Regions from separate parts of the Melaminivora jejuensis genome, predicted to be linked through region 1. Evidence: predicted binding sites of a transcription regulator. Region 1 holds the regulator's gene; the other holds the start of a gene.
What was found. The regulator FNR, encoded in region 1, switches genes on or off when oxygen is low (the NO sensors DNR and NnrR bind a similar motif). The targets are predictions, from matches to a motif close to TTGATNNNNATCAA.
Positions count from the first base shown of each region.

Region 2: the regulator FNR is predicted to act here: its motif matches at 1,788-1,801, upstream of IDM45_RS06875 (type IV pili methyl-accepting chemotaxis transducer N-terminal domain-containing protein).

Region 1 covers NZ_JACWIJ010000002.1:1,296,487-1,299,669, reverse strand. The annotation lists partial or broken gene IDM45_RS06260 (branched-chain amino acid ABC transporter substrate-binding protein) at 1-908, shown strand, start outside; gene fnr (fumarate/nitrate reduction transcriptional regulator Fnr) at 1,055-1,798, opposite strand; gene hemN (oxygen-independent coproporphyrinogen III oxidase) at 1,965-3,183, shown strand, end outside.
Region 2 covers NZ_JACWIJ010000002.1:1,422,973-1,426,155, forward strand. The annotation lists gene mobA (molybdenum cofactor guanylyltransferase MobA) at 1-526, opposite strand, end outside; gene moaA (GTP 3',8-cyclase MoaA) at 586-1,731, opposite strand; gene IDM45_RS06875 (type IV pili methyl-accepting chemotaxis transducer N-terminal domain-containing protein) at 1,921-2,718, shown strand; gene IDM45_RS06880 (aldehyde dehydrogenase family protein) at 2,837-3,183, opposite strand, start outside.

The sequences.
Region 1 (3,183 bases):
GCCGAAGACGACGCAGCCGATCCCAAGCAAGGTACTGCTGCCGCGCAAAAGCTGTGCGACGCCAAGGCAGCCGGTGTTGTGGGCCACTTGAACTCGGGCACGACCATCCCTGCAGCCAAGGTCTACAACGACTGCGGCATCCCGCACGTTACTGGCGCTGCCACCAACCCCAACTTGTCCAAGCCGGGCTACAAGACCACGTTCCGCATCATTGCCAATGACAACGCATTGGGCGCGGGTCTGGCGGCCTATGCTTCCGAGACGCTCAAGCTCAAGACAGTGGCCGTCGTCGATGACCGCACGGCCTATGGCCAGGGCCTGGCCAGCGTGTTCAAGAAGGTGGCTGCAGAAAAGGGCATCAAGGTCGTGGATGAGCAGTTCACCACCGACAAGGCCACCGACTTCATGGCCATCCTGACAGCCATCAAGTCCAAGAATCCCGATGCCATCTTCTACGGTGGCATGGATCCGCAGGCTGGCCCCATGCTGCGTCAGATGGAGCAGTTGGGCATGAGCAATGTCAAATTCTTTGGCGGTGATGGACTGTGTACGACCGAGATCGCCAAATTGACGGCTGGCGCCAAGACCCTGAGCAATATGGTGTGTGCCGAGGGGGGGCTTCTCTGGCCAAGATGCCTGGCGGCATGGCGTGGAAAGCCAAATACGACGCCAAATATCCCAATCAATACCAGATCTACAGCCCTTATACCTATGACGCCACCATGCTTTTGGCTGATGCCATGAAGCGTGCCGGCTCCTGGGATCCCAAGGTCTATATCCCCGAACTGCTCAAGTCGAACTACAAGGGCGTGACGGCCAATATCGCCTTTGAATCCAATGGAGAGATGAAGAACCCGGCCATCACTCTCTACCACTATCCGGATGGCAAGAAGACGCCTATGAACTGATCTGCTGATCTGCTGATCTGCGGCCTTCGGCTTGCCCGTCGTGCAGGCCAGAGGCAGATCGCGGGCGCAAGGAAAAAGGCAATGTGCCGCAGCACATTGCCTTTTTCGTTTTCAAGCCCGGGTTGAGGAGCGCTTGCAGGGTCGTGTCAGTGACAGGCCTGTTGACTGTTCACGATGCGCCTGAGTGCTGCCGTGTCCACGATGCGGACATGGCGCTGCTTGACCTCGACGATGCCATCCTCGACGAATTTCGAGAAGGTGCGGCTGACGGTTTCCAGCTTCAGCCCGAGGTAGCTGCCGATTTCCTCGCGGGTCATGCGCAGGATCAATTCGGATTGGGAGAAACCGCGTGCGTGCAGACGCTGCACCAGGTTCAGCAGGAAGGCTGCCAAGCGCTCGTCGGCCCTCATGCTGCCCAGCAGCAGCATGACGCCATGCTCGCGCACGATTTCACGGCTCATGATCTTGTGGACATGCGTCTGCAGTGCCGTCACCTCGCGCGACAGCTCTTCGATGCGGTCAAAGGGCATGACGCAAACTTCCGCATCCTCCAGTGCCACGGCATCGCAGGTGTGATGATCGTTGACGATTCCGTCCAGACCGATGATCTCGCCGGCCATCTGAAAACCGGTGACCTGATCGCGCCCATCCTCCGTGGCCACGCAGGTCTTGAAAAATCCCGTGCGGATCGCAAACAGGGAGGTGAACGCCTCTCCGTTACGAAACAGGGTGCCGCCACGCTTGACCTTGCGACGCATGGCAACCACATCGTCGATGCGCTTGAGCTGGTGCTCTTCGAGACCGACCGGCATGCACAGTTCACGCAGGTTGCAGTTGGAGCAGGCCACCTTGATGGCCTGGAGCTGGGGCGGCGTGTTTTCCCTTTTCATGGCGTGAGCTTACCTCCGAACGTGCGCTGCCTCGTCATTGACCCCGGGCAGGATAAGTGTCGGAGCCCGGGATTGTCATTTTTCCGACATGGTGTGGGCTTGATCATAATCAAGACCATAGGGTACCCCTGGGGCACAGTGACAAATTACGCAAGGAATTCTCATCATGACTGTTGTCACCCCCGAGCTGCTGCGCCGCTTTGACGTCTCCGGCCCCCGCTACACCTCCTATCCGACGGCTGACCGGTTCGTCGAGGCGTTCGGCGAGGATGAGTACGTCATTGCGCTGCAGCAGCGCCGGGTCGGCTCGGTAGGCAAGGCTCTGCCGCTCTCCCTGTACGTACACATTCCGTTCTGCGAGTCGCTGTGCTACTACTGCGCGTGCAACAAGATCATCACACGCCATCCGGAGCGCGCCGACGTCTACCTGCGCTACCTCAGTCGCGAGATCGATCTGCACACCGCGCATTGCGGTGTCGGGCAGCAGATTAGCCAGTTGCACCTGGGTGGCGGCACGCCGACCTTCCTGTCCGACGATGGTCTGCGCGAATTAATGTCCATGATCAAGCGCAGCTTCACGCTGGTGCCTGGCGGGGAATACTCCATCGAGGTCGATCCGCGCACCGTGGACGAGCAGCGTCTGGCCCTGCTGGCTGAGTTGGGCTTTAACCGCCTGAGCTTCGGGGTGCAGGATTTCGATCCCGAAGTGCAAAAGGCCGTGCATCGCATCCAGCCGGCGGAAAAAGTGTTCGCGCTGGTGGAGAGTGCGCGTCGCCTGGGCTTCGAATCCATCAACGTGGACTTGATCTACGGCCTGCCCCGGCAGACGCCGGAGTCCTTTGAGCGCACACTCAGGCAGGTGGCGCAGTTGCGTCCCGACCGGATCGCCATGTATGCCTATGCCCATCTGCCAGAGCGCTTCAAGCCACAGCGCCGCATCGTGACGGCCGAGTTGCCCATGGCTTCGGCTAAGCTGACCATGCTGGCGCTGGGGCTGGATATCTTCAATGAGGTCGGCTATACCTATATAGGTATGGATCACTTTGCACTTCCCGAGGATGCGCTGGCTGTCGCCAAGCGGCAGGGGCGGCTGCATCGCAATTTCCAGGGCTACAGCACACAGCCCGATTGCGATCTCATTGCTCTGGGTGTCTCGGCCATTGGCCGGGTGGGCGCGACCTACAGCCAGAACGTCAAGACGCTGGATGAATATTACGATGCCATCAACCGGGGACATCTGCCCATCGCCCGGGGCTTGGCGCTCAGCCGTGATGATCTGGTACGCCGCGCGGCCATCATGGCGCTGATGTGCCAGGGCAAGCTGCTGTTCGAGCCGCTGGAGCAATCCTGGCTGATCGATTTCCGCAGCTACTTCGATTCCGAAC
Region 2 (3,183 bases), 130 kb from region 1:
AGACGTGCAGCAGGCACAGCGCCGGATGCATGTGCAGCGGCGGCCCTGCCCCATCTTGCGCTGCCTCTCTTGCCCCGTTGCCTGCCTCCTGCCCGTGCTGCGGTGCGGCAGCAATGGCGATGGGCGCGCCGGCCCCGCAGGCCGCTGCCGCCAGGCGCTGCGCCAGGTCATGCGCAAACAGCGGCGTGTCGCAGGCCAGCGCCAGCAGCCAGGGCGTGCGGCAATGCGCCAGGCCGGCAGCGAAGCCGGCCAGCGGCCCGGCAAAACTCTCGTCGGCGTCGCTGACCACGGGCAGGCCCCAACTGCGGTAGGTGTCCAGATGGCGGTTGGCGTTGATCAGCACGCTGCCCACCTGCGGCTGCACGCGCCGCGCGGCGTGCAGCGCCAGGGGCGTGCCGCGAAAGGGCTGCAGGCCCTTGTCCACGCCGCCCATGCGCGTGGCGCGCCCGCCGGCCAGCACCAGCGCGGTGATATCTTGCGCCGCGATGTCCTGCAACGCGATCATGCGGGTGGATTGGGGCGGCATGGGGGCGCGGGGATGGGCTGGATGGACGGGCCGGGCAGCACCGGCCCGGAGCGCGCCGATCAGCCGCCGATGTAGCTCATCTCGATGCGCCGCGTGCCACTGCTGCCGCTGTCGGCGGGCAGGCTGGCGCGCAGCTCCGAGTAGCGGTCGCTGCGTTGGCCCCAGATGCCGGCCACCGCGCCCAGCAGCTGCTCGTCGCTCACGCCGCCGCGCAGCAGGCTGCGCAAATCCCAGCCCTGGCTGGCAAACAGGCACAGGTACAGCCGCCCTTCCATGGACAGGCGGGCGCGGTTGCAGTCGCCGCAAAACGCCTGGGTCACGCTGCTGATGACGCCGATCTCGCCCAGCGCCGGGTCGTGGCGACCGTCCGGGCCGGCCCAGCCCCAGCGCTTGGCGGTCTCGCCAGGGGCGCTGGCCGCCAGCGGCACCAGCGGCAGCTCGGCCTGCAGCCGAGCGATGACTTGGGCGGACGGCAGCACCTGATCCATGCGCCAGCCATTGGTGGCGCCCACGTCCATGTATTCGATGAAGCGCAGCGTGATGCCGGTGCCGCGGAAGTAGCGCGCCATGGCCGGGATCTCATGGTCGTTGGTGCCGCGCTTGACCACCATGTTGACCTTGAGGTGATCAAAGCCGGCGTCCCTGGCAGCGGCGATGCCCTCCAGCACGCCGGCCACCGGAAAATCCATGTCGTTCATGCGCCGGAACACCGCGTCGTCCAGGCTGTCCAGGCTCACAGTGACGCGCGACAGGCCAGCCGCCTTGAGCGCGCGCGCCTTGCGCGCCAGCAGCGAGCCGTTGGTGGTCAGCGTCAGGTCGGGCGCGCGGCCATCGACGGTGCGCAGCGCCGCCAGCTGCTCGACCAGGCGCTCCAGATCCTTGCGCAGCAGCGGCTCGCCGCCCGTCAGGCGCAGCTTGCGCACGCCGTGCGCCAGAAACAGCCGCGCCACGCGGGTGATCTCCTCGAAGCTCAGCAGATCGCCGTGCGGCAGATAGCGGTAGTGCTGGTCGAAGACTTCCTTTGGCATGCAGTAGCTGCAGCGGAAGTTGCAGCGGTCGGTCACGCTGATGCGCAGATCGCGCAGTGGCCGGCCCCGGGCGTCCAGCAGCAGGCCGCTAGGAGCCTGGCAGGCATCAACGACCGGCACCACGGGCTGGAGCACCGGCGCGCGCTGATCCGCGATGGGGATGACTCTTTCGGCCATGGGCACAAATTGTGCCGTATCGTTTTTGCACGCAGCCGCCGCAGGGCTTTGCCGCTTTGACGTACCTCAAGCATCGTCGGCAGTGCCTCCAGATAATTTCCGGCCATGCAACACGTTCACTGCTCCCGCCTCCATACGCCCCCGGCAGCACTGCCGGGCTCGTCTGTGCATCGCTCGAAGCGGCAGGTCGTGCTGCAGCTTGCAGCGCTTGCCCTGCTGCCCAGCCTGGGCGCGCGCGCCCAGGCGCCTGCTCCAGCCCAGGCTCCGGCGCGCCCGGCCCTGGCCTCGACCATCAACCGAACGGCGCGCTTTCGCGCGCTGTCGCAGCGGGTGGCCAAGGTCTATGGCCAGATGTATCTGCAGGTGCTGCCCGGGCGCTCGCGCGACTGGCTGGAGCACTCGCGCAAGCAGATCAAGGCGGGGCTGCGCGAGTTGAACGAGCAAAGCTGGCCCGCCGAGGTGGCGCGCCTGCTGGCCAGCCTGCGCCAGGCCGCGCAGCAGCTGGATGCGCTGCTCGACCAACCCGTCTCCAAGGACGGCTATCTGGCCGTCATCAAGCAGTCCGAAGCCATGCTGGATGCGGCCGACAAGGCCACGCAGGCGCTGGAGCAGCTCTCGCCCGTGCCCACGGCGCGCCTGGTCAACATCGCGGGGCGTCAGCGCATGTTGTCGCAGCGCCTGGCGCGCAACTACGGCTTTGTCATGTCCGGCCTGGCCGGCAGCGGCGTGCGCGAGCAGATGGCGCAGGATGCGGCGCTGTTCCAGACCTCGCTGGCCGATCTGGCCAAGGCGCCGGTCAGCACCTCGGCCATCCGGGGCACGCTGGAGCTGGGGCAGGCGCAGTGGATCTTCCTGGAGACCACCCTCAAGCGCCCGCCCGAGGCCCGCGCCCTGGAAGACGTGGCCAAGGCCAGCGAACGTATGCTGGAGGTCATGGACGAGCTGACCGCCCAGTACGAGGCGGCGCTCCAGGAAATCCTGGGCTGAGGCTGGCCGGATACCGGAAAACACCAGTAAATACCAGCAAAATCCGGCTCAAACCCTTTTCCAGCAAGCGATGACAGCTATGCTTTGAGTAGCATCATCGCAGCCGGGCAGGCCCGCCTCAGCCGTGGCGTATGGCCACGGTCTTGAGCGTGGTGAAGCCGTACAGCGCCTCAAAACCCTTCTCGCGCCCGTGGCCGCTGGATTTCACGCCGCCAAAAGGCAACTCCACACCGCCGGCGGCGCCGTAGTTGTTGATGAAGACCTGGCCCGAAGCCAGCCGCCGCGCCAGGCGCAGCTGGCGCGCGCCGTCGCGCGTCCACACGCCCGCCACCAGGCCGTAGCGCGTGCCGTTGGCCAGTTGCACGGCCTGCTCCTCATCGTCAAAGGGCATGGCGGCCAGCACTGGGCCGAAGACCTCCTCCTGCGCCAGCCGGTGGCCAGGCGGCACATCGCGCAAGAGGGCCG